One region of the Nitratidesulfovibrio sp. HK-II genome, then DNA from elsewhere that is predicted to be linked to it. Evidence: predicted binding sites of a transcription regulator. Region 1 holds the regulator's gene; each other region holds the start of a gene.

Region 1 (7,728 bases):
ACTGGCAGGCCGGGGTGCGCAAGGCCCTGGAAACCGCCATGTCCGGAGACGCGCCGTCCTCCACCACGCTGGAAGAGGCCGTGGGCGTGGCCATGAAGGGCATAGAACTGGTTCAGGGCGAGAAGGGCATAGAACTGTGGCGGCTGAAGGCCACCTGGGCCCAGTTACGCCAGACCAACAATATCATCGACGTGGACAAGCCCGACCTCGTCTACCAGATGGACGGGGGCAAGCAGGTGCGCATCGTGGCCCAGAAGGGCGAGGTGCAACAGCAGGTGCAACTGGTGCGCATGTGGGACGACGTGCACGCCACGCATGAGCGGCACGAACTGTTCGCCAGCCTGATGGTGTACAACGGCACCAGCCGCACCATGTATTTTCCCGAAGGGGCGCGCATGGCGGGCCAGGGCATGTCGGGCAACGCCACGAAACTGGAATGGGACGTGGCCGCCGACGTGCTGCGCGGCAGCGACGGGGTGTCGTTGCTGCTCATGCCTCGCGCCGATGAGAAGGGCGGGCAGGCCGATGGCGCGCAGCCCAAGGCGGTCGCCCCGAAAAAGGATGCCCCGCGCAAGGATGTTGCGAAGAAGGAAGCCCTGAAAAAGGACGTTTCCGGAAAGGCCGCCCAGCACAAACCGGGGCAGACCGCCCGAAAGGCGTCGCCCCCCAAGGCCCCGAACACTGACGCGGGCGCTTCCAAGCCAACCAAGCAGGAGACCAGGCAATGAAATATACCGGCATCCGCTCCGCGCTGTGCGTGGCGCTGCTGTTGACCTTTTCGGCATCGGCCGTGGCCCCCGTGCCCGCCATTGCCGCCGACGCCAAGTCCCCCTCCCCCGTGCGGCGCGACGTGCCCACGGCCGTCAAGTCGGACCGCATGCAGTACGACGCCAAGGGCCAGGTGGTGATCTTCGAGGGCACCGTGTACGTGCAGCGCCCGGACTTCGAGATGTGGGCCGAGCGCATTACCCTGCATCTCAAGAAGAAGTCGGCCAAGCCCGGCAAGGCCGACACGGCGGGAGACGCCGCGCAGGGCCAATCGGGCCAGCCCGGAGTGTCGGGGATGGACGCGGGCGAGATCGACCGCATCGTGGCCGAACGCAACGTGCGCATGAAGCGCGAGAACCGCACCGGCGAATGCGAGAAGGCCACCTACACCGTGGACAACGCCGTCATGGTCATGGAAGGCAACCCCGTGCTGCACGAGGGCGACAACAGCATCAAGGGCGAGGTCATCACCTTCTACACCCGCGAGAACCGCAGCGAAGTGCGCGGTTCCGGCGCAAAGCGGGTGCAGGCGGTGTTCACCTCGTCGGGCGACGTGAATCCCCTCGGCGAGTCCAAGGACAACGGCAAGGATGACGGCAAGGACGCCGCCAAACCCTCGGGGGCGGCCCAGTGAGCTCGGTGCTGCGCGGGGAGGACCTGCACAAGCAGTTCGGCCAGCGCGAGGTGGTGCGCGGCGTGTCCCTTTCCGTGTCGCAGGGCGAGACCGTGGGGCTGCTTGGCCCCAACGGCGCGGGCAAGACCACCACGTTCTACATGCTCATCGGCATCATCAAGCCGACCGCGGGGCGCGTGGAGCTTGACGGCCGCGACATCGCCGACTGGCCCCTGCACGAGCGGGCCCGGGTGGGGTTGAGCTATCTGCCGCAGGAAAGTTCCATCTTTCGTCGGCTCACGGTGCGCCAGAATCTTCAGATCATCCTTGAGCACACCGGGCTTTCCAGGGCCAGGCAGCAGGAGCGGTCGGACATGCTGATGGCCGACTTCGGCATCAGCCATCTGGCGGATTCCGTGGCCATGCACCTGTCCGGCGGCGAGCGGCGGCGGCTGGAGATCGCGCGGTCCATGATCCGCGAGCCCAAGTTCATCCTGCTGGACGAACCGTTCGCGGGCATCGACCCGCTGGCGGTGGACGACATCCAGCAACTGATCACCGGCCTGCGCGACCGGGGCATCGGTGTGCTCATCTCCGACCACAACGTGCGGGAAACCCTGCATATCTGCGACAGGGCCTACCTGGTCCACCAGGGCGAAGTGATCCTGGAGGGCACCCCCGCGCACATCGTGGACAACCCGCGCGCGCGCGACGTGTATCTGGGCGAGGGATTCTCGCTCTAGCTCCATTTGCATTTTTGCCGCATTCACGGCGCCTTCCGCATCGCGGGGGGCGCCTTTTTCGTGCCTGCCGCCGGGGTGCGGGGCATCCCTCCGGGGGTATCCGGCGAAATGGCGACAGCGGTTGCATACTTTTTGCTTCTATGGCATGGTTTCCCTAACCTCTTGGGGAAGGGAACACATTTCCACAGTGGGCCGTTTCTTGCTTGACGTCGCACCCCGCGTTGCGTCGTCATCTTGCTCGCCCTCAACGTTTGGTGCATAGGGGTCGTCCACGCATGGCATTGGAACTCAGGCAACAGCTCAAGCTCACCCAGCAATTGGTGATGACGCCGCAACTGCAACAGGCCATCCGGCTGCTGCAGCTTTCGCGGCTTGAGCTTGTCGAGACGGTGCAGCAGGAGCTGCTGGAAAACCCGTTCCTGGAGGAAGCGCAGGACGAGGGGCCGCAGTCCGAAGCCCCCGACCAGCGGGACGCCGCCCCCGAAGCGGCGGCGGATGTCGCCTACGACCGCGATATTGCCCGCGAGGCCGACTGGGAGGATTACCTGGGCGATTTCGCCAGCACCAGCCGCCAGTCAACGGTGCGCGAATCGGAAATGCCCGAGGAGATGACCTCGTTCGAGGCGCGCTACGCCGCAAAGCCCTCGCTGGAAGGGCACCTGATGTGGCAGTTGCGCCTTTCCGCGCTCACCGAGCGCCAGAAGGACATCGGCGAGGTGATCATCGGCAACATCGCCTCGTCGGGCTACCTGCATGCGACCATCGACGAGATCGCCGAAATGGCGGGCGTGGCCCCCGGCGAGGTGGAGCCGGTGCTGCACGCCCTGCAGCGCTTCGACCCCGTGGGGGTGGCCGCGCGCACCGCGCAGGAATGCCTGCTGGTGCAGATAGAGATGCTGGGCTACACGCGCGACAAGGTGCTGGTGGAACTGGTGCGCGACCACCTGGAAGACCTTGAGAAGCGGCGCTACAAGCCGCTCTTGCGCAAGTTCCGCCTGACCATGGAGGACCTCAAGGAGTACCTGGACCTCATCCAGACCCTGGACCCCATGCCCGGCGCCAGCTACGGCGGCGGCGACCCGCAGTTCGTCAGCCCCGACGTGTTCGTCTACAAGTACGACGACGATTTCATCATCATGCTCAATGAGGACGGCCTGCCGCACCTGCAATTGAGCACCATGTACGAGCGCTCTGCCGCTGCGGCGGCCTCGGCGGGCGAGCGCGAATATTTCCAGGAAAAGATGCGCTCGGCCTCGTGGCTTATCAAGAGCCTGTACCAGCGCCAGCGTACGCTGTACAAGGTGGTGGAATCCATCGTGAAGTATCAGCGTGGCTTTTTCGAGGACGGGGTTTCGCGCCTGAAGCCGCTCATCCTGAAGGACATCGCCGACGACATCGGCATGCACGAATCCACGGTCAGCCGCATTACCACCAGCAAGTACGTGGCCACGCCGCACGGCATCATGGAGTTGAAGTTCTTCTTCAACAGTGCGCTGGAACTGGACGACGGCAGCCAGGTGGGCTCCGAGAGCGTGAAGGCGCTGATCAAGAAACTGATCGGCGAGGAAGATCCCAAGGAACCCCTGAGCGACGAGCGCATCGGCGAAATTCTGAAGGAACAGCTCAAAGTCAATATTGCCCGCAGGACCGTTGCGAAGTATCGTACTGCCATGGACATTCCCTCCTCTTCCAAGCGGAAGGAACTGTTCTGACGGTCAGAGCCCCGCGCCGGACCAGGCGCAGGGCGGCGCACCCGGCAGGCGCACCCCAGCGTGCGCGCCGCGCGACGCGCGTCGCATTCCCCTCTCACCACTGGAGGAGCGTATGAACATCTCTTTCACCTTCAAGAACTTCGAACCCTCCGACCACCTGAAGAAGTACGCCCGCCGTCGCCTTGAAAAGCTTGGCCGGTTTGTCGGCAAGTCCGCCCTTGAAATGCAGGTGAACCTTTCCGTCGACAAGTTCCGCCACAAGGCTGAAGTGCAGATGACCGGCGACGGGTTCACCCTGTCGGCCGTCGAGCAATCGGAAGACATGTACGCCACCCTCGACCTGGTGCTGGAAAAGCTGGAATCGCAGCTGCGCAAGCAGGTGGAGAAGCAGAAGGACCGCCGCCGCACGGTGCAGTCCGAAAAGCTGGGCAAGGGCATCGACGTGTTCACCTTCGGCACCGTGGGTGAAGGCGACGAACGCACCATCACCGGCACCGACCACTTCGCCCCCAAGCCCATGCACGTGGACGAGGCGGCCATGCAGCTGGACCAGGGCGACAACGAGTTCCTGGTCTTCCTGAACGCCGAAGTGGAGCGCGTGAACATCATCTACCGCCGCCGCAACGGCGACTTCGGCCTTATCGATCCCGTCGTCTAGGCGTCATACATGCGGCTTTCGGACTATCTTCACGATGAACTGATCCTGCCCGAGCTCTCCGCCGGCACCAAGAAGGAGGTGCTGGCGGAACTCGTGCAGGCCGTGGTGCGGCGGCATCCCGAAGTGGATGCCGCCGTTGCGCTGGGCGTGCTGCAGGACCGCGAGGGCCTGGGCACCACGGGCATCGGCGACGGGGTGGCCATTCCCCACGGCAAGCTGGCCACCATCAGCGACATCGTCGTCGCCGTGGGCCGCAGCGTGCCCGGGCTGGACTTCGACGCCCTGGACATGAAACCGTGTCATCTCTTTTTCCTGGTGCTGGCTCCCGAACAGGTGGCGGGCATGCACCTGCGCATCCTGGCCCATATCTCGCGCCTGCTGAAGGACCCGCAGTTCCGCCGCGCCATGCTCGACGCGCCGGACGGGGCGGCCTTCACGGCGCTGATGCGCACCACGTAACGCGGAACACCTTGCGCACATCATCGGCAGGCGCGCGGCGCGGCGCGTCTGCCGAAACGCCATCCGGCACCGGCCCGCCCGAGGAGTCCGCCATGCCCACCAAGGCTTCCCACCCACCCACGCCCGATGCTTCCACGGCGTCGGACGCACCCGCCCCCGGCACGGCGTCGGACGCGGGCAGCCCCGTGGCCGCCGCCGACTTTCCCGTCATCATCGTTACCGGGCTTTCCGGCGCGGGCAAGAGCACCGTGCTCAACGTGCTGGAAGACTTGCGCTATTTCACGGTGGATGGTCTGCCCGCCACCCTGGCCCCGCAGATGGTCACCATCCTGAACCGCGAGGCCCTGGCCCATTACCAGGGGCTGGTGCTGGGCATGGACCTGCGCGAGAGCAATTTCGTCCGCAACCTGGAAAAGTCGCTGGAACGGTTGCAGGGCATGGGCGTGCGCCCGGCGGTGGTCTTCATAGAGGCCAACCCCGCCGTGCTTAACCGGCGCTACGCCACCACCCGCCGCCCGCACCCGCTGGAAAGCGAGGGCATGGGGCTGGAACAGGCCCTGGAGCAGGAACGGCTGCGTCTTGCCCCGGTGCGCGAAACCGCCGACCTCGTGGTGGACACCTCCAGCTATTCCATCCACGACCTGCGCCGGGTCATCCAGAAGAAGTGGAGCACCATCCAGGGGCGCATCCGCTCGCTGCGCATCAACATCGTCACTTTCGGCTTCAAGTACGGCGTGCCCGCCGATGCGGACCTGGTGTTCGACCTGCGCTTTCTGCCCAACCCCTATTTCGTGCCGGACCTGCGGCCGCTGTCCGGCCTGGACGAGCCGGTGGCCAAATACGTGCTTGAAGCGGGCCACGGCGACGCGTTTCTCGCCAGGCTCATAGATTTTTTGCATTTCCTGCTGCCGCAGTACGAGGCGGAAGGGCGCTACCGCCTGACCATCGCCATCGGCTGCACCGGCGGGCGGCACCGTTCGGTCTCGGTGGCCGAGGCCCTGCTTCGCGCCTTGAAAAAATCTGATTATGCCGTATCCATAGAGCACCGCCACATGGAACTGGGCTGACGCCCGCTGCCCGCGCGGCCAACCGCCTTGCCCTGCCGCAGGGCGCACGGCTCAATCCGACAACCCCTCAGGCCCAGCCTGCACGCACCAGCATGTCCACCACCGCACAGTCCCCGGCCGCACAGCCCCAGACGGAACCGCGCATCGGCGTGATTCTGGTCACCCACGCCGACTACGGCGCGGCGCTGCTGCGCGCCGCGGAATTCATCCTTGGCCCCCTGCAGGACTGCGCGTCCATCAGCGTGGACGTCTCGCAAGAGGTGGACGAAACGGTGAAGCGCCTGAACGAGGCGGTGAAGCGCCTGGACACCGGGCGCGGGGTCATGATCCTTACCGACATGTTCGGCGGCACGCCCACCAACCTCAGCCTTGCACTGCTGGGCAAGGGCAACGTGGAAGTGCTGACCGGCGTCAACCTGCCCATGCTGCTGAAGGTGTTTGGCGGGCGCGACGGCGATCTCGCCACCCTCTCGCGCGACGCGCGCGACGCAGGGGCCAAGGGCATCGTCGCGGCGGGCGAACTGCTGCGCAGCCGGGTCAAGAACGGGTAGGGCCATGCTCTGGTTCCGCATCGACAACCGCCTGGTGCACGGCCAGATCATCGAGGCGTGGCTGCCTTACACCGGGGCACGGCGCCTGCTGGTGGCCAACGACGCCCTTGCCGCCGACGACCTGCAACAGCAGATCGTCTCGCTGGCCATTCCCGGCCGGGTGGAAGTGCACTTCGTGCGGGTGGACGCGCTGTCCACGTACTGTACCGGGCGCATCGACGAGGGGCACGACACGCTCGTGCTCTTCGCCACGTGCGCCGACGCCCGCCGCGCCTTCGACGCCGGAGTGGGCATGAACACCCTGAACATCGGCAACCTGCACTATACCCCCGGCAAGAAGCAGCTGTGCGCGCATGTTTCCGTGTCCGACGACGACGAAGCCTGCCTGCGCTTTTTCAGCCGCCATTCCGTGGCGCTGGATTTTCGCTGCGTGCCCAACGAACCGGTGCAGATAAAGGGGTGGTCATGACGGATATGCTGCCCGTGCTCACCCTGGCGCTGCCCATCGCTTTTTTTTTGCCGTTTTTTCGCTGCTGCGCTTTTCGCTGAACCTGGGGTTTCTGGAACGCCCGCTCGCCATCGGCTTCTTGTGGGCAGTCATGACCGGCGAGTGGGGGCTTTCCATGCACCTCGCCATATTCCTTGAGCTGCTTTGGCTCGATCTGTTCCCGGCGGGCACCTACATCCCGCCCAACTCCATCATCACGCTGCTGCTCACCCTGGCCGTGGCCGGGCATTTCGGCCTGGAATCGGCCGGGCAACTGGCCATTCCCGTGCTGCTTGCCCTGCCCGCCGCACTTACCGGCGCGCACGTGGAATACCTGCACCGCCGCTGGCGCAACCAGCAGTACACGGACCTTCTGCACTGGGGCAGGGTGGCCGAGCACCCCGGCAAGGGCGATTCGCCCCTGTGGCGCATCATGGTGCGGTCGCTGGGTGAACTGTTCATGCTGAATCTGGGCCTGTTCTGCGTGTGGCTGCTTGTGCTTGTGGGAACTATCGAGCTTATGTCCAACTATATCGGGCATCTTCCCGCAGTTCCCGGCATTGCCTGGGGGCACGTGTGGTTCGTGGGGGCCATGGGCGGCATGCTGGCGCTGCGCCTGCGCCGCGCCTATGCGGCCTTTGCGCTGGCCTTGCTGGCCGCTTCGGCCGCA
Region 2 (7,728 bases), 1.5 Mb from region 1:
ACGCCCATCGCCGTCGATGCCGTGGTCGCGCAGGCCAAGAGCATGTTCGACCAGGGCTACCGCCTGGTCACCATGTCCGTGGTGGACCTTGGCGACGGCAACGTGGATATCTTCTACCACTACGACCTGAACAACGAGATGACCCACTTCCGGCTGACCCACCCCAAGGACCAGCCCGTGCCCAGCATCTCTCCCGTCTACTTCGCCGCGCTGCTCGTGGAAAACGAGTCGCGCGACCATTTCAACCTGAAGTTCGACGGCCTGGTGCTGGATTTCAACCGTACGCTGTACCTGGATGACGAGATTACCTCGACCATCTCGGCGCCGTTCTGCAAGATCTCCACCATCCAGAAGAAGGATTAAGAGGTAGGTCTCATGTCCCGCACCATCATTCCTTTCGGTCCGCAGCATCCGGTTCTGCCGGAACCCCTGCACCTGAAACTGGTCGTCGAGGATGAAACCATCGTCGAAGCCATTCCCGCCCTGGGATACGTGCATCGCGGCCTTGAAACCCTCGCCAGCATCCGTGACTACAACCAGATGGTCTACATCGTGGAACGGGTGTGCGGCATCTGCTCGTGCATCCACGCCATGTGCTACTGCCACGGCCTTGAAACCATGATGAACGTCGAGGTGCCCACCCGCGCCAAGTACCTGCGGGTGATCTGGTCGGAACTGCACCGTATCCACAGCCACCTGCTGTGGCTCGGCCTGTTCGCAGACGGCTTCGGCTTCGAAAGCCTGTTCATGCAGTTCTGGAAGATCCGCGAACGCGTCATGGACATCAACGAAGCCACGGCGGGCAACCGCGTGGTCATCTCTGTCAACGTGGTGGGCGGCGTGCGCCGCGACCTGGACAAGACCCAGCAGCGCTGGATTCTCGACGAGCTGGACAAGCTGGAAAAGGAACTGCGCCAGCTGATGAAGACCATGCTCGACGACTACACCGTGAAGAAGCGCACCGTGGGCGTTGGCGTGCTGACGGCCGAACAGGCCCTCCAGCTCGGCGCTGTCGGCCCCACCCTGCGCGGCAGCGGCGTTGCCCAGGACGCCCGCCAGCTTGGCTACGCGGCCTTCGACGAACTGGACTTCGAGCCCGTCACCTCGCCCGAGGGCGACAGCTGGGCCCGTTCCAAGGTCCGGTTCATGGAAACGCTGCAATCCATGGATCTCGTGCGTCAGGCCATTTCGCGCCTGCCCGATACCGAACTGGCCGTCAAGGTTCCCGGCAAGCCCACCGGCGAGGTGGTCTGCCGTGTCGAACAGCCCCGCGGCGAGTTGCTGTACTATCTCAAGGGCAACGGCTCGAAGAACATGGAGCGGGTGCGCATCCGCACCCCCACCTTCGCCAACATCCCGCCGCTTCTGGCCATGCTGCCCGGCGCGCAGCTTGCCGACGTGCCCATCGCGGCCCTGACCATCGACCCGTGCATCAGCTGCACCGAGCGGTAAGCAAGGAGACAAAGACCATGTACATGCTCAGCAACGTGCTGCGGAACATCATGGGGAAATACTCCACCCGGCTGTACCCGTTCGAAACGAGGCCGGCGTACGAGGGTTTCCGCGGCAAACTGGTGAACAACATCCACGACTGCATCTTCTGCAAGAGCTGCCAGATCAAGTGCCCTTCGCAGTGCATCACCGTGGACCCCAAGGAAGGCAAGTGGGATTGCGATCCCTTTGCCTGCGTGTACTGCTCGGTGTGCGTCGATGCATGCCCCACGCACTGCCTGTCGATGGAAAACCAGCATCGCAAGCCCGCGCCCAGCAAGTTCGTGGTGAGCCTGCAGGGCACGCCCAGAAAGTCCAAGAAGGCCGACAAGAGCGCCGAAAAGCCTGCCGAGGCCGACGCTCCCGAAGCCTAGACGAATACCCCGCGCGTCCGGCACGGCGAATGCCGGGCACGCGGCTGCCTTGAGAGCTGACCGGGAAGCGGGGAAACGACCCGGAACAGAAGGGGCGCGGTGAAAACCGCGCCCCGCTCTGTTCCGAAATGTGGGAAATCGAGAAAGGCGTGGCAAGCCGCGCCACGCACCGCGCGACAAAGAGGCATGCCCGGGGCCTAGGACGTATCAGTCGGCGTCGGCGGCCTTGCTTCCCGCGCCGTGCGCCAGAACGTAGCGCGTGGAGGGTCCCTGTCCCACCTTGTCCAGCACCCGCCGCTTCACCATGTCATGCAGGTCATGGTTGGCCGTCCGCACCGGCAGCCCCCCGCCAATGCAGTTCTGGTACTCCTGCCGGGTAATGGATCCCTGCGCCAGGACACGGCTGTAGGCCAGTTGCTGGCGCTTGTTCAGCGTGTGTCGGCCCGGCCCGCCCACACCGCCATGAAAACCCGCAGCGCCGTCCAGATCGGACCGGCCGGGTTCAGCCACCCCGGACGGTGCCTGTCCCGCCCCTCCGTCGGTCTGTTCGAGGTGCCCACCGTCCGGAAGCTCACGCGGCAAATCGTGCGGCAGGACGTGTGACAGCCCCCCCGCAGTATCGTCCTTCTCCACGTCTCCATCCCTTTTCACCAGAGCCAGACGCCCCGCATCGCCCTCGAGCACGATGTCCTCGGCTTGGATGACGTTGCTCTCCGCCATCACCGCCGCATTGGTGATGCGGTTGATGAACTCTCGCACGTTGCCCGGCCAGTCGTGCCCCATGAGCTTGTCGATGGCGCCGTTGCTGAAGCCCAACCCTTGCTTGCCCGCCTTTTTTTCCGCGTTCACCAGGCAACGCACGGCCAGCAGCGGAATACTTTCCTTGTGTTCGCGCAGGGGCGGCGTGGACAGGGTAATGACCTTAAGCCGGAAATAGAGGTCCTCGCGAAAGGCCTTGCGCTCTATGAGCTGTTCCAGGCTCACGTTGGTGGCGGCAATGATGCGCACGTCCACGTCGATTTCCGAATCGCTGCCCAGCGGCTTGATCTTGCGCATGGCCACCGCGCGCAACAGCGCCTGCTGCACCTTGGGTGACGCCGTCTGGATTTCGTCCAGAAAAAGGGTGCCCTGATTGGCGTTGAGAAAGGCCCCCTTGCGCTCGCTCTTGGCCTCGGTGAAGGCCCACTTCACGTGACCGAACAGCGTGTCGAGCAGCAGGTTCTCGTCCAGCGCGCCACAGTCCACGCAGATGAACGGCCCGCCGGAGCGTCGGCTGTGCCGGTGGATGGCCTCTGCCGTAAGCTGCTTGCCGGTGCCGGTCTCGCCCACGATGAGCACGTCCACGTCCACGCGCGCGGCCTTCAGCACATCGCTCTTCAACTGCTCGATCTTCGGCCCAAGACCGCAGAATTCCGGCAGGCCCCCTTGCAACGCCCCGGTAATCTGCGCCTGCAACTGATCGTCGATGACGGCCCTGCGCCGCATGTTCACCGCCCGCAACGCCTCGTCCTTTGAACGGATAAGCTCGGACTGATGGCGCATGCGCTCGATCATCTTGTTCACCGCATCCCGGAGCATGCCCGTCTCGTATCCGGAATGCGGAATGTCCACCGGGGTCATTTCCTGCGAGGCCCATGCGGTGCTCACCGCATGCGTCATCTTGAGGATGGGCTTCGCGATGACCCGGCTCACCAGATAGACCAGTGCGGCTATCAGGGCGATGGTGCACAGGGTTATGAGCAGCATGATGTCGATATGGCGGTACCCTGCGGTCAGCGTGAGTTGGCTGCGATCCATGGTGGCGATGCCCGCATACACCACCGGGGCCTGTTCCGGGCGGGTGGTGAAGCGCACGGGTGCATAGGCCTGGATGCAATCACGCGGAAGGCCCGTCTGGGGCGTATCCGCCGTGAAGTCGGCGCTGGTCAGGGTTGCCAGGCCGGACCGGCCCTCATTTATCGCGCGCACCATCCGCCAGAACGGCTTGTGCAGCGAACTTGGCCGAAACGCACAGGAAATGTACGGATTGCCCAGCGTCCCCTCGAACCCCGCGCGGGCGAGATACGTGGCCAACGGTGGATCCTGCTTATCGATGTCCTCGGACTGGAACAGTTCCCAGCCGTCCGTGTCGAACATGAAGCTGTACAGTATCTCGTCGTTGTACTGCACGCCCCGCAACGGCGACTGGGCCGAACTGTACAGCGAAAGAACGTCGCGGATCTGGCGCACGTCCAGGGCCAGCAGCAAATGCCCCCGTTCGCCCCCGGGCGTGACGTACGGCGTGGCCATGCGGATGACCTGTGAAGACACCTTGCGATTGGGATTGGTTTCGGAGGGGAAGGGATATTCCACCTCCATGACCGGCGATATCCAGACTTCACCGGACTCCAGCGGGGGCAGCTTTTCGATGAACAGGAACGGATTGGGGTGGATTTTGTCCAGCCTGTTCTCCGGCAGGGTCAGTATCTCGCCATCGTTGATGACGAAGAAGGTATGGCCGCCTTCCTTTTGCGAGATCTTGGCAAGCTCGCAATATCTAGTACCGGAAATGGCCAGACGACGCTCCAGAAAGCCCCGCAGCAGCCTGTCTTCACCCGCCTGCTGTTCGGCGATGAGCAGGTCCTGCCTGCAATGCCCCAGAAAGTCCTCCACCTGCCGGGCCATGGCCTGGGTCTGGACGGCCGCGATGCGCTCCAGCCCAGTCTGGATGAATGTGTTGGAAAGCAGGTGGGTAAGATAGCCGGTAACCGCCAGGGTCAGAACCACGGGGGGCAACAGGGCCAGCATGAGTTTGCCCTTGAGGGTCATGTCCCTGAACCAGTTGAAGGTATTCGACAGTTTTTCGAAGACGCTCCGTCCCATATCCGGCATTGCCAAAACTCCTTCTTGAAATTCGGAAGCATGGAACTCCACGCCAGCCCACCTTGCGATATCGCTTGCCAGAAGCAGCGTCAACCCGCCTATTGCAACCCCCTGCAAACACGAAAAGTAACGCCTTTCTCGCCAACCGCCCTGCCAACCTTCGAATGGCCCGAGGTTTGCTTTTATTGCGAAACAACGGGCTCGCAGCCACAGCGCAACCCCGGAAACAACGTATCGGCATTACGCCGGACGGAAACGGGACAACCCCATACCTTCGGAGGAGTACATGTACAGGAAACTGGCCAAGCTGGGCGGCCTTGCAGCTCTGGTGCCCATGCTCGTGCCGTCGTCGCTCTGGGCGGCGGGTGGCAAGGCGGCGGAACTTGTCGTGGTGGCGGACACGCGGGTGCTCACCTCACCCGTGAACCGATATTTCGCGAACCTCTACAACACCGACATTCTGGTCTTCGCCGTATGGGCCGTGGTGCTCACCGCCCTGCTGGGGTGCATCCTCGGCGTCATCATGGACCGCATCATGATGTCCACCGGCATCGACCTGACCAAGCGCAAGATCATCGAGCACTAACCGGAGCAAACCACCAGGAGTGAACTAAACATGGAATGGTTGTACATGCACATGCCCATTTCGGGCGTGAACATCCTGTGGCCCGGTCTTGTGCTCATCGGCTTCTCGGTGGGCGTCATCGGCGGGTTCTTCGGCATGGGCGGCGCGTGGATGGTGACCCCCGGCCTCAACATCCTGGGCTTTCCGATGGCCTTTGCCATCGGTACGGACATCGCGCACATCGCCGGCAAGTCCATGATCTCCACCATCCGGCACTCGAAGTTCGGCAACGTGGACTACAAACTCGGCATCGTCATGCTTGCAGGGACCATGGTCGGCATTGAGATCGGCGCGCAGATCGTCATGCATCTCGAACGCATCGGCCTTGTGGGCAGCGTGGTGCGCTGGGTATACGTGGTGGTGCTTGCGCTCATCGCCTTCATGGTCTTTGCCGACTACGCAAAGGCCGTAAGCAAGCGCAAGCGCGGCGAACTGGGTGAACACGGCGCGGAAGGAATCACCTGGTACAAGACCATGCACCGCATCAACATTCCGCCCATGATGCACTTCCGCGAAGCCGGCATCACCTGCTCCATGTGGCTGCCCATCATCGTCAGCCTGGCCACGGGCGTCCTGGCCGGCTTCCTGGGTATCGGCGGTGGCCTGCTGCGCATGCCTGCCCTTGTCTACCTGATCGGTTGCCCCACTCACATCGCCGTGGGTACCGACCTGTTCGAAGTCATGGTCTCCGGCCTTTACGGCGCCTTCACTTACACTCTCAAGGGCCGCATCGAAATCGTGGCCGTGTTCGTAATGCTTACTGGCGCCGCCATCGGCGCGCAGATCGGCACCGTGGCCACCAAGTACGCCAAAGGCTACGGCATCCGCGTTGCCTTCGGCCTCGCGGTCCTCGCCTGCATGGTTTCCATCATCCTCAAGCAGTACAAGATGAACGATGCAGCCGCCGTGGTCATCCTTGGCGCCATCGGCCTCATCTGCCTGTGGATATGCAAGATCATGTTCACCGGTGCCGCCCACGAACTGCGGATGAAGAACGCTGGCCTGGCCACCGAATAGCCCCACCGGGCACCGATGCACACGCAATACGGAGTGGAGAAATGAGGAAGTTCGCCATTTTCAGCGCCACAGCGCTGCTTTCCGGCCTGCTTGCGGCGGCCCCGGTCCTTGCCGCGGAAGTCATTCAGGGCAAGTGCCTGGACGTCAACCCCCAGGCAAAGACCCTCACCATCGAGGAATACGACATCAACTTCGACAAGGACTACAAGTTCGGCCATCCCACCGGGGTCAACACCACGGTGGACCTGACCAGGGCCAAGATCGGCATCGACCCGGTGCCCGGCGACATCCTGCGCATCGCGTACGACGCCGAAAAGGACAAGAAGGTTGCCCTGAAGGTGATGAACATCACCAAGCAGAACCTGATGAAGAAGTAGCCCCTGCCGCGGCCCGCCCCCGCCCCCCTTGACCGCATCCTCTCGGGGGCGGGCCCTTTAACCAATCTGGTACGCACAAGGAGCGGCGCATGAGCAGATCTTCGTACAACCTGAAGCAGGCACTGGTGGTGGTGACGCAGGACGTGCTGCTGCTGGCGGAACTGGCACTGGCCATTTATCTTGGCAGCCGGAATCCCGATGACCTGTCGGGCATCTTCCTGCGCACCTTCATTCCCCTGGCCGCCCTTACGGTCTTTGCCTCGCGCTTGGCCATCCGTCGCCTGACCGCCGCAAGCCCCACCACCGTGCCCACGGAAGCCTGACATGGCCCGACTGCCGGATGCCCCACGCCTGCCCCGGCGGGACGAACTCGCCTGGAAGGGTCTGACCTGGGTGAGCAGAGCCCTGCTGCTGCTTCTGGTGCTGGCCCTCATGGATACCGTGGCCGGAGGCTTTCTTGGCAGGATACCGTTGCAGGTGGTGCGGGGCGAAGCAGAATACCTGACCGCCCAGTTGAACAAGCCCGTGGATGTGGGGACGGGATTCGCGCTGGAGACAGGCCCGGAGGATGCAGGCAGACTTCTGGACTACCGGACAGACGCCGTGGGGCTGACGCTAACGTTCGTCGAGGTTGCCGGGCGCGACTGGCGGGCCCTGGCCAGCGTGGAGCAGGACACTCCCACCGGTATTTACATGCTGCAGGTGTTCCGGCGGGGCGATGCCGTCGCCGACAAGGAACCGGTGCACGATCTGCGCGTGTTCAGCGACCAGGCCGCCGCCAATTCCGTGGCTCCCACCTTCTGTCAGCGGCAACTGGGCTTCCCGCCCTTTTACATCCTGTTCGGTATCGTCCCCCCGCTCGCGGCCTGCTTCTACCTCAGCTTCAGGATTTCCGGACGCAGGCTCGGCAGTCTCGCCGCGCAGGGCATTGCCCCCATCTACCGTCTGACGCGCCGCAAGCAGCACTGGGAATTGCTGGTGG
Region 3 (7,728 bases), 1.6 Mb from region 1:
CCCCATACTGACCTGCCCCATCCCGCCGTGGTGGACCGGCCCGCGTTGCCCGGCCTGCTGGCGTCCCGCCGCGCCGCCGGGCAGCGGGTGGTGTTCACCAACGGCTGTTACGATATCCTGCACCCCGGCCACGTGGACCTGCTGGCCCGTGCCCGCGCCGAGGGCGACCTGCTGGTGCTGGGCCTGAACTCCGACGCCTCGGTGCGCCGTCAGGGCAAGGGCGCGGACCGGCCCGTAAATCCCTTCGCGGTGCGGGCCTACGTGTTGGCGCACCTTGCCTCCGTGGACTATGTGGTGGAGTTCGACGAGGATACCCCCCACGCGCTTATCGCGGAAATCCAGCCCGACGTGCTGGTGAAGGGCGGCGACTGGTCCGTGGACCGCATCGTGGGGCGCGACATCGTGCAGGCCCGTGGTGGGCGGGTGCTCAGTCTGCCGCTGTTGCCCGGTTTTTCCACAACCGGGCTCATCCAGCGTATCCGGTCCGGATTGTCCGCCTGCGCAGCCGGGGAATAGCCCCGGCGCGCATTTCTTTCAGTCATGTGCATGGCGCAAACAATAAACTCCTGATGTTCCAAAGGAACGTCAGGAGTTTATTGTTTTGTGCAAGTCATTCGCGCAAGAAAGAAGTCCGCTGTCGCGTCTCGCGTGATCGCGCAAAAGCATGCGCGATCCGGGCGCGCTAGTGGTAGCGGCCGTGCAGGAAATTGTCCGCGAAGCGCTGCACCGCCGCCTCGTCCACCATCAGCATGTCCAACTGCCGGGTGACGATGAGCAGCCGCCCCAGTTGCACAAGCCGCTCGGCGATCTGCGCGGCCGCGAATTTCTGGAAACGGGCGGTGACCATGTCGCCGCGAACCTCCACGTGAAAGCCCAGGGCCTCCAGAATGATGCCGATGCAGCGTACCCGACGGTTCTTGCGCGTTTCGTCCGCCGCCCCGCCCTTGAATTGGAAGGTAATGTAGTTCTTGTTCATGGTCTGGCCGCAGTAGGCATCCAGCACCCCGTAGTGGTAGCCCACGCGCGAGCTGAAATTCAGGTACTTGTCAGAGACCAGGGCGTAGCTGCGGTCTCCGAAGCGCTGGCCGTGCATGGTGGGCGGCTCGATCAGGTGGCGGCTCATGACGGACAGAAAACCGCTCATGTCCACCGGGCGCGGGCCGCGCTGGTGCACCGCCGGGTCCAGCATGCCTTCCAGCAGGGCCTTGAACGGCGCGGAAGACGCCTGTTCCGGCCACACATAGGGGCCGTCAACATCCACGAGGCCGCCGCCAAGGTCGATGACGTGCAGATCCAGCGGCACCGGGGCCTTCATTTCCACGGCAACGGCCCCGGCGTCGGATACCGTGTCCGACAGCCGGAACATGTGGGCATAGGACAGTTCGTGCACGAAGCGCATCACGTCGTGGATGGTGCGGCAGGATTTAGGCGCGAAGTCCGCGGCCTTGGGGTCGTGCAGGTTCAGCGGTGATATGCGGGCGGCCACCTGCTTGAGCAGGTTGTGAATGGGCGTGTCGCGCAGGCACACGGCGCGCTCCTCGCGCAGGGGCAGCAACTCCTCCACCCGTCCCGCGTAGACCCGACAGGAAAAGGCGTCCACGGTCACCTGTTGGCCCACGGACAGCGCGGCCATGGCCCCCGGAGCATTGACGATGGTGGGCACCCCGAATTCCCGCGCCAGCGAGGCCATGTGCCCGGTGATGCTGCCCGCCTCGGCCACGATGGCCTGGGCGCGCTGCATGACCAGCACGTAGGACGGCGAGGAATGCGTAGCCACCAGCACGCCCCCTTCGGGGAACTGGGCCAGTTCTTCGGCGTCCTTCGGTTGCAGCACCGGCCCGCAGCCCACGCCGGGACAGGCGGGTTCGCCGCCATGCAGCAGCAGCGGGTATCCTTCGATCAGCGGGGTGGTGCGCGCGTCGCCGCGCGGGGTGGTGGTCAGCGGCCGGGCCTGCAGCAGCAGCAGCCGTCCGTCTGTGTCCAGCGCCCATTCCACGTCCTGCGGCACGCCGTAGTGCGCTTCCACCTGCATGCCGATGCGCGCCAGTGCGGCGGCCTGGACATCGGTCAGGCAGGGGGCGTCGCGCTGGGCCTCGGGCACGTCTTCCTCACGCAGGCGGCCGTCGTCGCCGGGCAACAGCCGGTGTGCCTTGCAGACGACATTGCGCGATAACGGGCGGGGCTCGTTCTCGCGGCTGAACAGCCACGTGTCCGGCTCCATTTCCCCGTCCACCACGGCCGCGCCCAGCCCCCAGGCGGCGTTGATGACCAGTGAATCGGACAGCAGGTCCACCGGGTGGCGGGTGAACAGCACCCCGGCGGCCACCGAGTCCACCATTTCCATGCAGGCCACGGCCATGGCGCTGGCATCAAGCGTGATGCCCTGGTGCAGCCGGTACACGATGGCCTGGGGCATGAACAGGCTGGCCACCACCCGCTTCCACGCGTCCACCACGTTGTCGCGGCCAACGTTAAGCACCGAAAGGTACTGCCCGGCGAAGGATACGTGACTGTCCTCGCTGAGGGCGCTGGAGCGCACGGCCAGCCGCAGGTTGTGGCCCATCCCTTCCGCGTGCTTGCCGTTCGCGCCTGCAGGGCCGAAGGCCTCGTCGCAGGCCGCGCGCAGGGCGTCCGCCAGGTCTGGCGGCACGCTGGCGGCGGCGAACAGGTCCTGTATGTCCTCGGCCACGTCCAGCACGCTTTCCGGGTCTTGCGGGTCCACTTCGCGCAAGCGTTTGCGTATTTCGCCCATGAGCCCGCCGTGCTCCATGAAGGCGTAGTAGGCGCGGGTGGTTATGGCGAAGCCGCGGGGAACGGGCGCGCCCACGCGCGAGGTCAGTTCCCCCAGGTTGGCGCACTTGCCGCCCACCCAGTCCACCATGTCCCCGTTGATGTCGGTGAAGGGCAGGGCGTAATTCTCCACCGTGGCTTGGGGGCGGCTTTCGAGCAGTTCGGTGATTTCGCCGTTGATGCGTTCCACGATGGCGGGCAGCGTCGGGTACGCATCGTTGGATATGGCGTTGAGGCCGGTGACCATGCGCATGGCGTGGAACACTGAGCGCGTAGCTTGCGAGCGTAGCCAGGTGGCCCCGAAGATGGTGCACCCCGCGATTTTTTCGTCGATGTCTGCAAGGATGCGCGCCAGTTCGGCGTTGGAGTCCAGCAGGTCCTTGAAATGCGCGTAGCGAGAGCGAAACACGCGCATGACCCGTTCGCGCGATTCGGCATCCACGGCGCGTCGGCCCCCGCCAAAGAGCGAGCGCAGGCGCTCCAGCAGCGATGCGGGGGGCGGCGCGGCCAGCATGGCGTTACCTCCGTGACGGGGCCTGGGCGGCGCCGTCGGTCAGCACATACCTGGTGGCGGGCCCCTTGCCCACCTTGCGGATGAAACCCTTGCGCACCATGTCCTGCAGGTCGTACTGCGCCGTGCGGATGGGTATCTCGTTGCCCACGATGTCCTGGTACTGGGTGCGGGTGATGCCGCCGTTGCGGCTGATGAATTCCCATGCGGCGCGCTGGCGCGGGTTCAGCGCGGACAGGGGCGGCATGGCCTCCGCGCCCGGCCGGGCATTGCGGCCGTTGGCGCCCGGCGCGCCGGAAACATCAGCCCAGTCCGGGCCGCCCGCGCCGGAGGCGGCGGACACGATGCGCCCTGTCACAGGGTCGTACACGGTGCCGCCGGGCGCGCCATGCGATGCGCCGTCAACCGGGGCAGGAGGAGGCGGGGCCGACGGCCCGTAGCCCTGCCCCCCGGCGGGTGCGGTGGGCTGGCCCATGCCGGGCTGCATGGCCGGGGAAGGCGGCAGCAACGCGCCGTGGGACAAGGTGGGATCCAGTTCCGCGCCAAAGCGCAGATCCTCGGCGTACAGGGTGTCGCCTTCGGCGAAGGCCACGGCGCGGGTGATGCAGTTCTTCACCTCGCGCACGTTGCCGGGCCAGTCGTAGGCCAGCAGCTTTTCCAGCGCCCCGCGCGAAAGGCCCATGGCCGGACGCTTCAGGGTTTGCGCGGCCTGCTTCAGGAAGTAGTCGGCCAGGGCGGGGATGTCCTCGCGCCGATCACGCAAGGGGGGGGTGTTGATGGTGATCACCGCCAGCCGGTAGTACAGGTCTTCCCGGAAGGTGCCCTGACGCGCGCAGTCCTTCAGGTCCACGTTGGTGGCCGCGATGATGCGCGCGTCGAAGGGGATTTCGTCATCGCTGCCCAGGGGCCGGATGCGCCGCACGGAAAGGGCGCGCAGCAGCGCCTGCTGCACCTTGGGCGAGGCGTTGCCTATCTCGTCGAGGTGCAGCGTGCCGCCGTCGGCCGCCACGAACGCGCCCTTGCGTTCGCCCCGCGCCTCGGAAAAGGCCCCCTTCACGTGCCCGAACAGGGCGTCCAGCAGCAGGTTTTCATCCAGCGCCCCGCAATTGATGGAGATGAACGGCCCGCCCGCGCGGTCGCTGGTCATGTGGATGGCCTCTGCCGCCAGTTCCTTGCCGGTGCCCGTCTCGCCGATGATCAGCACGTCCGCTTCCACGCCGGATGCCTTGCGTATCAGGCCGCGCAAGCCCCGCACGGCCTCGCTGGTGCCCACGATGCCGGGCATGGTGTCCTGCGGCGAAAGCTGGCTCTGCGGCTGCTGTTGCGCGATTTCCGTATCCAGGCAGACCCGTTGCCGTCGCCGGGCGGTCTGGAAGTGCTCCTCGCGCTGGCGCAGGTCTTCGTTGCGCACGCGCAACGCCGCGAGCAGGTCATTGGTGGTCTGGCGCAGGGCCTCGGCCTCGGGGTGCACCCGCCCGAGTTCGATGGGGGTCATGTCGCCCGCCTCCAGCTTGCCGCTGGCTTCCTCGGCGATGTGGTGCAGGGGCCCCGCGATGCCGCGCCCCAGCATGCCCAGGATGAACGCCGAAACGGCGCTGGCGCACAGCCCGAACACGAACAGCGCGCCATACAGCTTGTACGACGCGGCCATGGCCAGGAAGCTGGTGTCCGTATAGGCGATGCCCCCCACCACCACGGTGCTGGCGCCCGGCCCTTCGCTGAAGGTGACTGGCGCGTAGCTGATGTAGAAGGCCCGGTTCATGGGCGAGGGGTCTTCCAGCATGGTGCCCAGGCGGCTCTGGCCGGAATTGCCGGACTGCACCTCGGTGACCATGCCCCAGTAGCGTTCCTGCTCCGGATTGGGGCGGAAGGCCGCCTCGAAGCCGGGGCGGCCGAAGTCGCCGCGCATGCCCGAGCGCACCGTGTCGGTGGAAAGTTCCAGGTTGGGATGTTCCGGCGATTCCGACTGGAACAGGATCCACCCGTGCGCGTCGAAGAAGAAGCTGCGGTGCTTTTCCGTCTCTTCCGGAAAGATGTACAGCGGCGACCTGCGCGACGCATACACCGAGAGCACGTTGCGCAGGGCCAGCATGTCCACCGAAAGGGTGAGCAGCCCGGTCTGGTTGCCCGCGGCGTCCAGTACCGGGGTGGTCAGCCGCAGCACGTGCATGGACAGCCCTTGCACCGTGCCCGCCGTGGGCACGGAAGGGTAGACCACTTCCGTGGGCGCGGAAATGCGCACGAAGCCGGATTTCGGCTCTTGCGCGTTCTGGCGGGTCAGCGGGCCGAAACGGGTGGCCAGGGCCTGTTCCAGCGGCACCATCCACACATCGCGGCCGGTGTTCAGCAGCACCATGCGGTTGTCCGGCGTGGACCCCTGGTAGGCGATCTCGCGGTACAGGGTGCCCATGGTCTCGGCGCGGGTGCGCAGGTGGTGGGCCAGGGACGCGGCGGAAATGTCGGTGCGGGCGAGGTACAGCAACTCGCGTCGGGCCTGCTGCAGCACCTGCTCCATCTCGTGGGCCTGCGCCAGCGTGGCCAGCAGCGAACTGCGCCCCAGCGCGTCGTGCAGGAAGTTCTGGGAAATGCGGTGAGCGATGACCCCGCTGATGACCAGCAGCAGCATGAACGCGGGCAGCGCGGCGAAGAGCAATCGCTTGGCGATGCTCCATTCCGCGAAGTTGCCTTCCAGCCGAAAGAGGGTGCCGAACAGCGGTGGCCTGTAGTAGCGCATGCCATCTCCCTGTGTGGGTGGTGGCGGACGGGTGTCCGGGGTGAAAGGCGGGCCGCCGGGCGGGCGCACCGCAATCGCGTGGCTGCTTCCGCCCGCCTCGCCGGGGGCCGGGCCGTGCGGAAATTGCGGTGGCGGGTGCGCCGACGCACGCCGCGCCTCGTTGGTGCGAGGGGGTACGGTATTGCTTATGGGCGCTTCCTCTGCCTTTCGCAACCTGTCGTCGCCAACGGCGGGTGCGGCTGAAAGCGGAGGCGCCCCGTTGCGGCATCGCTTGAGAAATTAGGTACAATGCTTTGCGCAATCATGCAAGCGCGACTTGCGCGAATGTCATTTAGTTAATTAAAATAAGACAATTGAAAATAATGGCACGCGGGTTGCTATGTCCTTTTCGCGCGGCGGCTACCGCGCAACGGACAGGACCAAAACCGCACTCCAAGGGGGGGTGCGGGTGGACGGAAAGGCGGGCTCCACCGCCGGACGGGATCGCGAAAGGCGAGGACGGGCCGGAGGCGGAAGCCGAAAAGGGCGGCAGGGGCTGCCCGCAACCTGGAGGATGCACATGAGAAGGATCAAGACGCTGTTCATGTCGCTGCTGACGTTCGTGCTGGCCATTCCCGGCCTGGCGCTGGCCGCTGGCGGCGGTGGCGCACCCGTGGTCATCGTGGCCGACACCCGCAAGCTGGACGGCATCATGGCCTGGTGGGCCAACCTGTACAACGAAAGCCACGTGCAGTTCACCACCCTCACCATCATTCTTATCCCGCTGGTGGGCGTGATCTTCGGCGTCATCGCCGACATCGTGATGAACTGGATCGGCATCGACCTGAAGTCCCGCGAACTGGCCGAGCACTAGGCCGCGCCCGTACCAAAGGAGAACAACGATGGAATGGCTCTATATCCTCATGCCCATCGCGGGCGTTAAGATCTTCTGGCCCGGCCTGATCATTCTCGGCGTGGGCGTCGGCATCATCGGCGGCTTCTTCGGCATGGGCGGCGCGTGGATGGTCACCCCCGGCCTGAACATTCTCGGCTTTCCCATGGCCTTCGCCATCGGGACGGACATCGCCCACATGGCGGGCAAGTCGCTCATCTCCACCATGCGCCACGGCAAGTTCGGCAACGTGGACTACAAGCTGGGGATGATCATGCTGGTGGGCACCGTCGTGGGCTTTGAAGTGGGCGCACAGATGGTCATGTGGCTTGAGCGCGTGGGCAACGTCGAAAAGGTCGTGCGCTGGATCTACATCGCCCTGCTGACCATGATCGCGTGGATGGTCTTCCACGACGTGGCCAAGCGCCGTGAAAAGGAACGCCAGGCCGCCGCAAAGGGTGAAACGCTGGCCGCCGGCACCACCGGCGTCGAGTGGCACAAGACCCTGCACAAGATCAAGATTCCCCCCATGGTGCACCTGAAGGAAGCCGGCATCTACTGCTCCGCCTGGCTGCCCATCATCGTCAGCTTCGCCACCGGCTGGCTGGCCGGCATCCTGGGCATCGGCGGCGGTCTCATCCGCATGCCCGCCCTCATCTACCTCATCGGCTGCCCGACCCACGTGGCCGTCGGCACCGACCTTTTCGAAGTCATGATCTCCGGCCTCTACGGCGCCGCCACCTACACCTACAAGGGCCGCACCGAACTCGTCGCCGCCATGATCATGCTGGTGGGCGCTTCCGTCGGCGCGCAGGTGGGCGC
Region 4 (7,728 bases), 1.4 Mb from region 1:
GGGGCATCGGGCATCGACTTCGTCATGCTGGTCATCGCGGCGGACGAAGGGGTGATGCCCCAGACCCGCGAGCACCTGGAAATCTGTTCGCTGCTGGGCATCCGGCACGGGCTGGTGGCCCTGACCAAGGTGGACATGGTGGACGCGGACTGGCTGGAACTGGCGCGCGACGACGTGGCCGGGTTCCTGGCCGGGACGTTCCTGGAGGGCGCGCCCATCTTTCCGGTGTCGTCAACCACCGGGCACGGCCTGGACGCATTGCGCGAACATCTGGTGACGCTGGAGCGCGAACTGCGGCCGGTGCGCCGCAGCGACCTGTTCCGCCTGCCCGTGGACCGCGTGTTCACCATGAAGGGGCATGGCACGGTGGTCACCGGCACCATGATCTCCGGCAGCGTGAAGGTGGGCGACGAGGTGCTGCTGTACCCCGGCGGCACGGCGACGAAGGTGCGCGGGCTGCAAAGCCACGGCGGCCCGGTGGACGTGGCACCGGCAGGGCGGCGCACCGCCGTCAACGTGCAGGGGCTGGACGTGGACGAGGTGCAGCGCGGCGACGTGCTGGCCCACCCCGGCACGCTGTTCCCGTCCCTGCGCTGGATGACCCGGCTGACCTGCCTGTCCTCCGCGCCCACCCCGCTGAAGAACCGCACCGAAGTGCACTTTCACCACGGCGCGCGAGAGGTGCTGGCCCGGCTCTACTTCCCCGACCGGGACAAGCTGGCCCCCGGAGAAACCGCCCTGTGCGAGGTGCGCTTCAGCGAGCCCATGGTGGGCGTTGCGGGCGACCGCTGCGTGGTGCGCTCGTTCTCGCCGCTGCGCACGGTGGCGGGGGGGGCGGTGCTGCACCCGCTGGGGCTGGACCTGCGCCGTCGCGACCCTGATTTCGCGGACAGGCTGGCCCTGCTGGAGGGGCTGCCCGATGTTCACGAGGCCGGTGAAGCCGCCACGCAGGAGACGGCCACCCAGTCCCTGCTGCGGCTGGCCGGGTCGGCCGGAGCGCGCTTCGCCCAGCTTTCGGTGCTGACCAACCTGGAGTCCAAACGGCTGGACAAGGCCCTGCAATCCCTGGGGGCCAAGGGGCAGGTATTCTGCTTCGACCGCGAGGAACGTGCCTACGTGGACGCGGAAACGGTGCGCCGCCTGGCGGCGGGCTGCCTTGCCCGCGCGGCGGAATTTCACGCCCGCGAACCGCTCAAGCCCGGCATGGCGCGCGGCGCGTTGTCCGCCGGGTGGGGCCGGGGGCTGCACCCCAAGCTGGTGCATTTCATCGTGGAGCGCTTGCTGAAGTCGGGCGAACTGGTGGCCGAAGGCGACGTGCTGCGCCTGCCGGGGCACAAGGTGTCGCTGGCCTCGGACCAGGAAGGGCTGCGCGCCACGATACGCGCCGCCTATGCCGAGGGGGGCAGCAGCCCGCCCAACGTCAAGGACGTGCTGGACCCGCTGGGGCTGGAGTTCAAGGAGGCGGCGGCGGTGTTCAAGCTGCTGCAGGACGCCGGGGAACTGGTGAAGGTGAAGGACGGCCTGTACTATCCCGGCCCGGTGATGGCCGACCTGAAGGCCCGCGTGGCCGCGTGGTTCGACACCCACGACGACCTCGATCCTGCGGGCTTCAAGGAACTGTCCGGCGGCCTTTCGCGCAAGTACGTGATCCCGCTGCTGGAATACTTCGACAAGGAGCGCGTGACCATCCGCGTGGGCGACAAGCGCCAGTTGCGGGGGCGATAGCCCGCGCGGCCAGCGGCGGCGCGAGGGGGCTGCCGCCGGGGCGCCCGCGCCGCCGGGGGGCAGGCGCACTCCCCTTTCCGCAGTTTCATGGGACAAATGCAGAACGTCACCATCGGGCATTCCGGTGGTGACGTTTCGTTTGCGGCGGGCGCGGAATCAGAACAGCAGCGCGCGCAGGCTGCCCAGCAGGCCGCCAAGGGTGCCCTGCGAGGGCCCGGCCATGCCGGGCGGGGGCGGCAACACCACGTCCCCGGCGTCGGGGTCCGGCTGTGCGGCAAGGCGCTGGCGCAGGGCCGCGTAGGCCTGGTCCAGGCGTTCCTCGTCGTGGCGGCGTTTGCGTTCGGCCTCGAGCATGGCGCGCTCGTGGCGTTCCATGGCGGCCTGGTGCCGTTTCAGCAAATGTTCGACATCGTCATGCATCACGAACCTCGCTGTGCCGGTCCCCGCTGCATTCCCCCGGGCGGTGGGCTGTCATGGCGGCCGCTTGGAGCGGGCTGTGCCATGGGCTCGTCGTCCTGTGCGCAGGTCGCGAATATCTTTAGAAAAACAGAGAGTGGAAATATAGCGCCGCCGTGCGTTTTCTGTCAATCGCGGGATAGGTGAAGGGGAGGAGAAACCTGCGGCCCCGTGCCGGAACCGCAGGTTTTCATGTCATGCCGGGGGGATTCGCGCGGGATCAAATCCGGCCGCGCCCGCCGTTGGTTTTCCGTCTCGTGCCATTTCGCACACGGCGTGCGCGATGGCTCACCGATTGGCCGTGCATTCGGGTGATGCGAACCCCATCAGGCAACGGGGGTGGCGTCCGCCAGGGTGAACAGCGCGCGCCAGATGCCCTCGAACAGCGTGCCTTCGGCATGCGGCGCGAATTCCGGCACAGAGAGCCCGGCGAACTGCGCGGCCATGAACACGGGCGAGTGGGGCAGGCTGCCGAGCAGGGGCAACGCATGGTCGTGGCAGAATGCCTCGATGTGGCGTGCCATGCCCGGGTGGATGTCCGCCTTGTTCAGCAGCACGGCGGCGCGGACGCCGAAATGCCGGGTAAGGGCATGCACCCGCTCCAGGTCGTGCAGGGCGGAGACCGTGGGCTCCGTCACCAGCAGCGCCGTGTCCGCCCCGGCCAGCGAGGCGATGACCGGGCAGCCCACCCCCGGCGAACCGTCGATGAGCACGGTGTCCGCCCCACGTGCCTCCGCGATTTCGCGAGCCCGGGTGCGCACCATGCTCACGAGCTTGCCGGAATTTTCCTCGCCGATGCCGAGGGCCGCATGCACCATGGGGCCGAGGCGGGTGTCGGAAACGTACCATTCGCCGCAGTGCCGTTCGTCCAGCACCACGGCCCCCTCCGGGCAGACGTGGGCGCACGCGCCGCAACCTTCGCACATTTCGCGCGCGACGCACGGCGGCGCGTGCAGCGCACCATAGCGGCAAGCCGTGGTGCAGACGCCGCAGCGCGTGCAGCGGGCCGGGTCGATGCGGGCCACCACCCCGCTGTGGAAGTCGTGCCGTTCACGCACCACGGGCGACAGCAGCAGATGCAGGTCGGAGGCGTCCACGTCGCAGTCTGCAAGCACCAGGGCGGGCGGGGGCGCTGCGTCGTCCCGCCCGGCCGGGACAGGGTGGGCGTGTGCGGCCGCCACGGCCGCCAGTGCCGCCGTGACGCTGGTCTTGCCCGTCCCCCCTTTTCCGCTGAGGACCACTATCTGTCGCATGTACGCTCCTTGGCGCCGTTGGTGGCCGTGGTGTTTCCGGCAGGTTCCGTGCGTCCCCGCGGGCGGCGTGACTCCTCTTTTTCACGGGCCATGCCCTCAATGGCGTCGGCCAGCCGGGTATAGGCGGCACGGACCTCGGGGGCGGCGTCATGCACCAGGCTGCCGGAGGCCCCGCATTCCGCCGCAGCGCGGCTGAAAGGGATGACTCCCAGCAGGGGAACGCCTTCGCGGGTGGTCCAGTCGCGCACGGGGTCGGCCTGGGCCTGCCCCGTGCCGGGCTGGCCCATCCCGGCCCCCATCCCATCCCTGTTCAGCGCAACGGCGTGCGGCAGGCCCAGGTGCCGCGCGAGCGCCACGGCCAGACGCAGGTCGTGCAGCCCGAACGGCGAGGGTTCGGCCACCAGCAGCATGAAGTCGGCGTCGTGCACGGCGTTGATGGCGGCGCAGGCGACACCGGGCGGGCAGTCTCGGATGTCGATGGCGCATGGTTGCGGTGTTGCCCGGCCCGTCGCGCAGGGCGCGGCCGGGAGCGGCGCATCCTTTACCGCCTTGATCAGCGGCGTGGCCATGGCCTCGCCGATGCGCAACACCCCGTCCCGAAAGCGCAGGGTGGGCATGCTCCCGCCAGGTTGCGCGCCAGCGGGGCTTTCCGCGTTCTTGCCATCGCCCATGGCCGGGCGGATGCGGGCGATGCCGCCGCGCACTTCACCCACCAGGCGTGTTGCATAGGTCATGGCGCCCGTGGGGCAGACCAGGGCGCACAGCCCGCAGCCGTGGCACAGGTCCGGGAAGTCCAGCACCGCATCGCCCATGAACGCCAGCGCCTTGAAACGGCAGGCATCCACGCAGCGGCGGCATGCTGCGCCAAGGCACAGGGTGTCGTTCACCTTGGGCACGGGCAGGGTGCAGTTTTCCCGCGTTTTCCATTCCACGGGCAGGAAAAGATGCGCGTTGGGCTCCTCCACGTCGCAGTCGGCAAGCGACACGCAGTGCCCGCGCGCGGCAAGCAGGGCGGCAAGGTTCACGGCCACGGTGGTTTTGCCCGTGCCCCCCTTGCCGCTGGCAATGGCCAGTTTCATGCGGCCTCCATCGCCGTTTCGCAGACATGCAGGCCGCCGGGGACGGCGTTTCCCGGGCGGCCTGTTCGATTCCGGGCCGTTACTGGACGTCGCCGGTGGCGGGTGGAATGGCGGGGCCGCGTCCGCGCCCGCGCCCGAATCCGGCGCCGCGCCCCTGGCCCCGCCCCAGGCCGCGTCCCTGACCGGGCCCCTTGCCGAAGCCCCTGCCGGAGCCCGGCCCAGCGCCCGGTCGCAGGGCGTCAATGACGTCCCGCGCCGTGTCCAGCACGTTGCCGAGGTTGGCGGCCAGTTCGTCCAGGGCGGAAGCTTCGGCGTTGGCGGCATCAACCGTTGGCGGGCCTTCCTGTCCGTGCCGCGCCCTCGCCGCGCCGCAGCGGCCCATGCCGCGTCCGGTGCCGGGGCCGCGCCCCATGGGGCCTGTTCCGTTCATGCCAGGCATATGCGCCTCCTGGTTGCAGGTGAAACAGTGGCCATGCGAGCCACGCCAGCCGGTGAGCACGAACCGTTCCAGCCAGTTCCAGCCAATGATGCCGGGCGATTAGACAGTCGCGGAAAAGAGTGGAGAAAAAACGGGCGCGAAATGCGCCCGCGTGATACGTGAGTGCTTGCATACATGGCGATGCCGGATTGCGCGGTATCGTCCACCTTGAGGCTGCTCACCGACGCTGCTCACCCCGACGCCGTCTGGCGGGAGAAGGAAGGGACCATGGCCCTGCCGCGTGACATATCCTGCGAAACCATCATGGAAAGCGTGGCCGACGGTGTGTTCACCGTGGACCTCGACTGGCGCATCACCTCGTTCAACCGGGCTGCGGCCGAGATCACCGGGGTGCCCGCGCACGAGGCCCTGGGCAGGCGCTGCCGCGACGTGTTCCATTCCAGCATTTGCGACGGGGCCTGCGTGCTGCGGGCGTGCATCGAGCAGGACATGCCGCTGGGCAACCGGTCGGTGTTCATCCTGCGCCCTGACGGCCGCAAGGTGCCCGTGAGCATCAGCGGCGCGCCCCTGCGCGACCGGCGCGGCAGGCTGATGGGGGGGGTGGAGACCTTTCGCGACCTGTCCGCCCTGCATCTGATGCGCAAGCAACTGGACGGGCAGCACACGGTGGAGGACATCGTCACCCGCAGCGCGGCCATGATCCGCCTGCTGGGCATCCTGCCGCAGGTGGCGGCCAGCGACGCGCCTGTGCTGGTGCTGGGCGAATCGGGCACCGGCAAGGAACTGTTCGCGCGGGCCATCCACAACCTGAGCCCACGGCGGGGCAGGCCCTTCGTGGGGGTGAACTGCGGGGCCCTGCCGGAGCACCTGCTGGAATCGGAACTGTTCGGCTACAAGGCCGGGGCGTTTACCGACGCGCGGCGCGACAAGCCGGGCCGCTTCGCCCTGGCGGACGACGGCACCATCTTTCTCGACGAAATCGGCGACATGCCGTTGCCATTGCAGGTGAAACTGCTGCGGGTGCTGCAGGAGAAGGTGTACGAGCCGCTGGGCGGGGTACGGCCCCAGGCCGCGCCCGCGCGGGTCATCGCCGCCACCAACCGCGACCTGGAACGCCTGGCGGGCGAGGGGGGCTTCCGCAGCGACCTGTACTACCGGCTCAACGTGGTCATGCTGCGCCTGCCCCCCCTGCGCGAGCGGCCAGAGGACATTCCCCTGCTGCTCGATCACTTCGTGGCGCAACGCAACCTGCTGCACGGCAAGGAGATCGAGGGCGTGTCCGAGGACGTGCTGCACCTGCTGCTGCGCTACCCCTTTCCCGGCAACGTGCGCGAGATGGAGAACATCGTCGAGTACGCGTTCATCCTGTGCCAGCGCGGGTTCATCCAGCTGGAACATCTGCCGGAATACCTGTTGGGCGCGCAGACGTTGCGGCCCTCCGGCCAGGCGGGCCAAACCGGGGAATCCGGCTCCGCCGGAGCGCAACCCAAGACGCCGTGGTGGGGCGCACAGCCCGCGCCAGCCCAGGCCGTGTCCGGCAGTCCGCGCACCATGGCCGCCGCCAAGCTGGACGCAGCGCGCGAGGCCCTGCGGCGGCATGGCGGACGGGTGATGGCCGCCTGCCGCGAACTGGATATCTCCAAGGACACCTTGCGTCGCATCCTGAAGGGCAGCGGGGCGGATTGAGGCAGCAGCCCGCCAGAAGAGCAGGAACAGGATGCCTTGCAGATTGTTGATAGATGATTCCGGGGGGTTGCGGGTGGATGCGGTCTGCCGCGCCGCCACCGCCGGGCCAAAGACGGGCGCGAAATGCGCCCGTTTTTCATTGCAGGCGTGTTTTGCGTCCATATTGTGGGGTTTACCGGGTGCGTCGAGGGAGAGCTTTCATACAACACACTGTGATTGCATCATGTTTCCGAATGGCATCATGCATGCTTGATGGGGGCACGGCCGCCGCGCCGTGGGGACACCATGAATGCCCATGTCTGCCTTGCCTGCTACGAGGATCGCCTTGCCACGCTGCTGGAGACGGCCGCCGAACTGCGTTGCGTGCGCATGACCGGCGGCGTTCCGATGGAACGGACCGTCCTCTCCGTGCCGGATGGCGGTCCCACGCCGCTCATCGACGTTCTGTCGCGCCATGGGGTTTCCCTGTTGGTGTGCGGGGGCATTCGCCCATGTTGGCGGAGCGCCGTTGAGATGGCCGGGATCGCCGTCCTGCCGTGGCTTTCGGGCAGCGAGGCGGACGTGCTGTCCGCCCTTGCCAGGGGCAGGCCGGACGCACTTGCCATGCCCGGATGCCGCCCGCACCGGGCAAGAGGCGTCGGTGCACGGCGCGGCGGCCCATGCAACACAACGGACACCGCCTGCATTCGGCGGCGGCGTCGCAACACAGGAGACTGATTTCATGCAGGTTCTCATCACCGTGCAGGATGCCGTGCCGGGCGCCCCGCCCAGCTCGGCAGGGGGCGACGCGCTTCTCGATGCCCGTCTGGACCCGCGCTTCGGGCGCGCGCAGGGCTATCTGTTGTGCGATACGGCCACGGGGGCGGTGCGCAGGCTGGATGCGGCCTCCAACATGTCGCTGGCCCAGGGCGCGGGCATCCAGGCCGCGCAGGCCGCCGCCGACGCCGGGGCCGAAGCCGTGATCACCGGCCACGTGGGACCCAAGGCCTTCAGCGCGCTGCGCCGGGGCGGCATCGCCATCTATCTTTCAACGCACGCCACCGCGCGTCAGGCCCTGAAGGCCCTGACGGACGGCAATCTGGCCCCGGCG

The links. The regulator sigma-54, encoded in region 1, starts transcription at its own class of promoters, with help from an activator protein. The targets are predictions, from matches to a motif close to CTGGCACGGNNNNTGCTT.
Region 2: the regulator sigma-54 is predicted to act here: its motif matches at 4,892-4,909, upstream of RVX_RS14575 (DVU0150 family protein).
Region 3: the regulator sigma-54 is predicted to act here: its motif matches at 6,398-6,415, upstream of RVX_RS01490 (DVU0150 family protein).
Region 4: the regulator sigma-54 is predicted to act here: its motif matches at 5,007-5,024, upstream of RVX_RS02165 (DUF5320 domain-containing protein).

Annotation. Positions count from the first base shown of each region.
Region 1 is NZ_AP036014.1:1,948,709-1,956,436, forward strand. It holds gene lptC (LPS export ABC transporter periplasmic protein LptC) at 1-728, shown strand, start outside; gene RVX_RS07860 (LptA/OstA family protein) at 725-1,402, shown strand; gene lptB (LPS export ABC transporter ATP-binding protein) at 1,399-2,124, shown strand; gene rpoN (RNA polymerase factor sigma-54) at 2,400-3,836, shown strand; gene hpf (ribosome hibernation-promoting factor, HPF/YfiA family) at 3,949-4,494, shown strand; gene RVX_RS07880 (PTS sugar transporter subunit IIA) at 4,504-4,953, shown strand; gene rapZ (RNase adapter RapZ) at 5,046-6,020, shown strand; gene RVX_RS07890 (PTS sugar transporter subunit IIA) at 6,113-6,571, shown strand; gene RVX_RS07895 (PTS sugar transporter subunit IIB) at 6,576-7,040, shown strand; gene RVX_RS07900 (hypothetical protein) at 7,195-7,728, shown strand, end outside.
Region 2 is NZ_AP036014.1:3,446,690-3,454,417, forward strand. It holds gene RVX_RS14555 (NADH-quinone oxidoreductase subunit C) at 1-363, shown strand, start outside; gene RVX_RS14560 (nickel-dependent hydrogenase large subunit) at 376-1,452, shown strand; gene RVX_RS14565 (4Fe-4S dicluster domain-containing protein) at 1,470-1,865, shown strand; gene RVX_RS14570 (sigma 54-interacting transcriptional regulator) at 2,073-4,736, opposite strand; gene RVX_RS14575 (DVU0150 family protein) at 5,014-5,313, shown strand; gene RVX_RS14580 (sulfite exporter TauE/SafE family protein) at 5,344-6,369, shown strand; gene RVX_RS14585 (hypothetical protein) at 6,411-6,746, shown strand; gene RVX_RS14590 (hypothetical protein) at 6,836-7,069, shown strand; gene RVX_RS14595 (hypothetical protein) at 7,071-7,728, shown strand, end outside.
Region 3 is NZ_AP036014.1:394,253-401,980, forward strand. It holds gene rfaE2 (D-glycero-beta-D-manno-heptose 1-phosphate adenylyltransferase) at 1-516, shown strand, start outside; gene RVX_RS01480 (PEP/pyruvate-binding domain-containing protein) at 683-3,304, opposite strand; gene RVX_RS01485 (sigma 54-interacting transcriptional regulator) at 3,309-6,035, opposite strand; gene RVX_RS01490 (DVU0150 family protein) at 6,595-6,888, shown strand; gene RVX_RS01495 (sulfite exporter TauE/SafE family protein) at 6,917-7,728, shown strand, end outside.
Region 4 is NZ_AP036014.1:583,494-591,221, forward strand. It holds gene selB (selenocysteine-specific translation elongation factor) at 1-1,725, shown strand, start outside; gene RVX_RS02150 (hypothetical protein) at 1,882-2,145, opposite strand; gene RVX_RS02155 (ATP-binding protein) at 2,508-3,434, opposite strand; gene RVX_RS02160 (P-loop NTPase) at 3,422-4,513, opposite strand; gene RVX_RS02165 (DUF5320 domain-containing protein) at 4,593-4,952, opposite strand; gene RVX_RS02170 (sigma-54 interaction domain-containing protein) at 5,220-6,638, shown strand; gene RVX_RS02175 (NifB/NifX family molybdenum-iron cluster-binding protein) at 7,360-7,728, shown strand, end outside.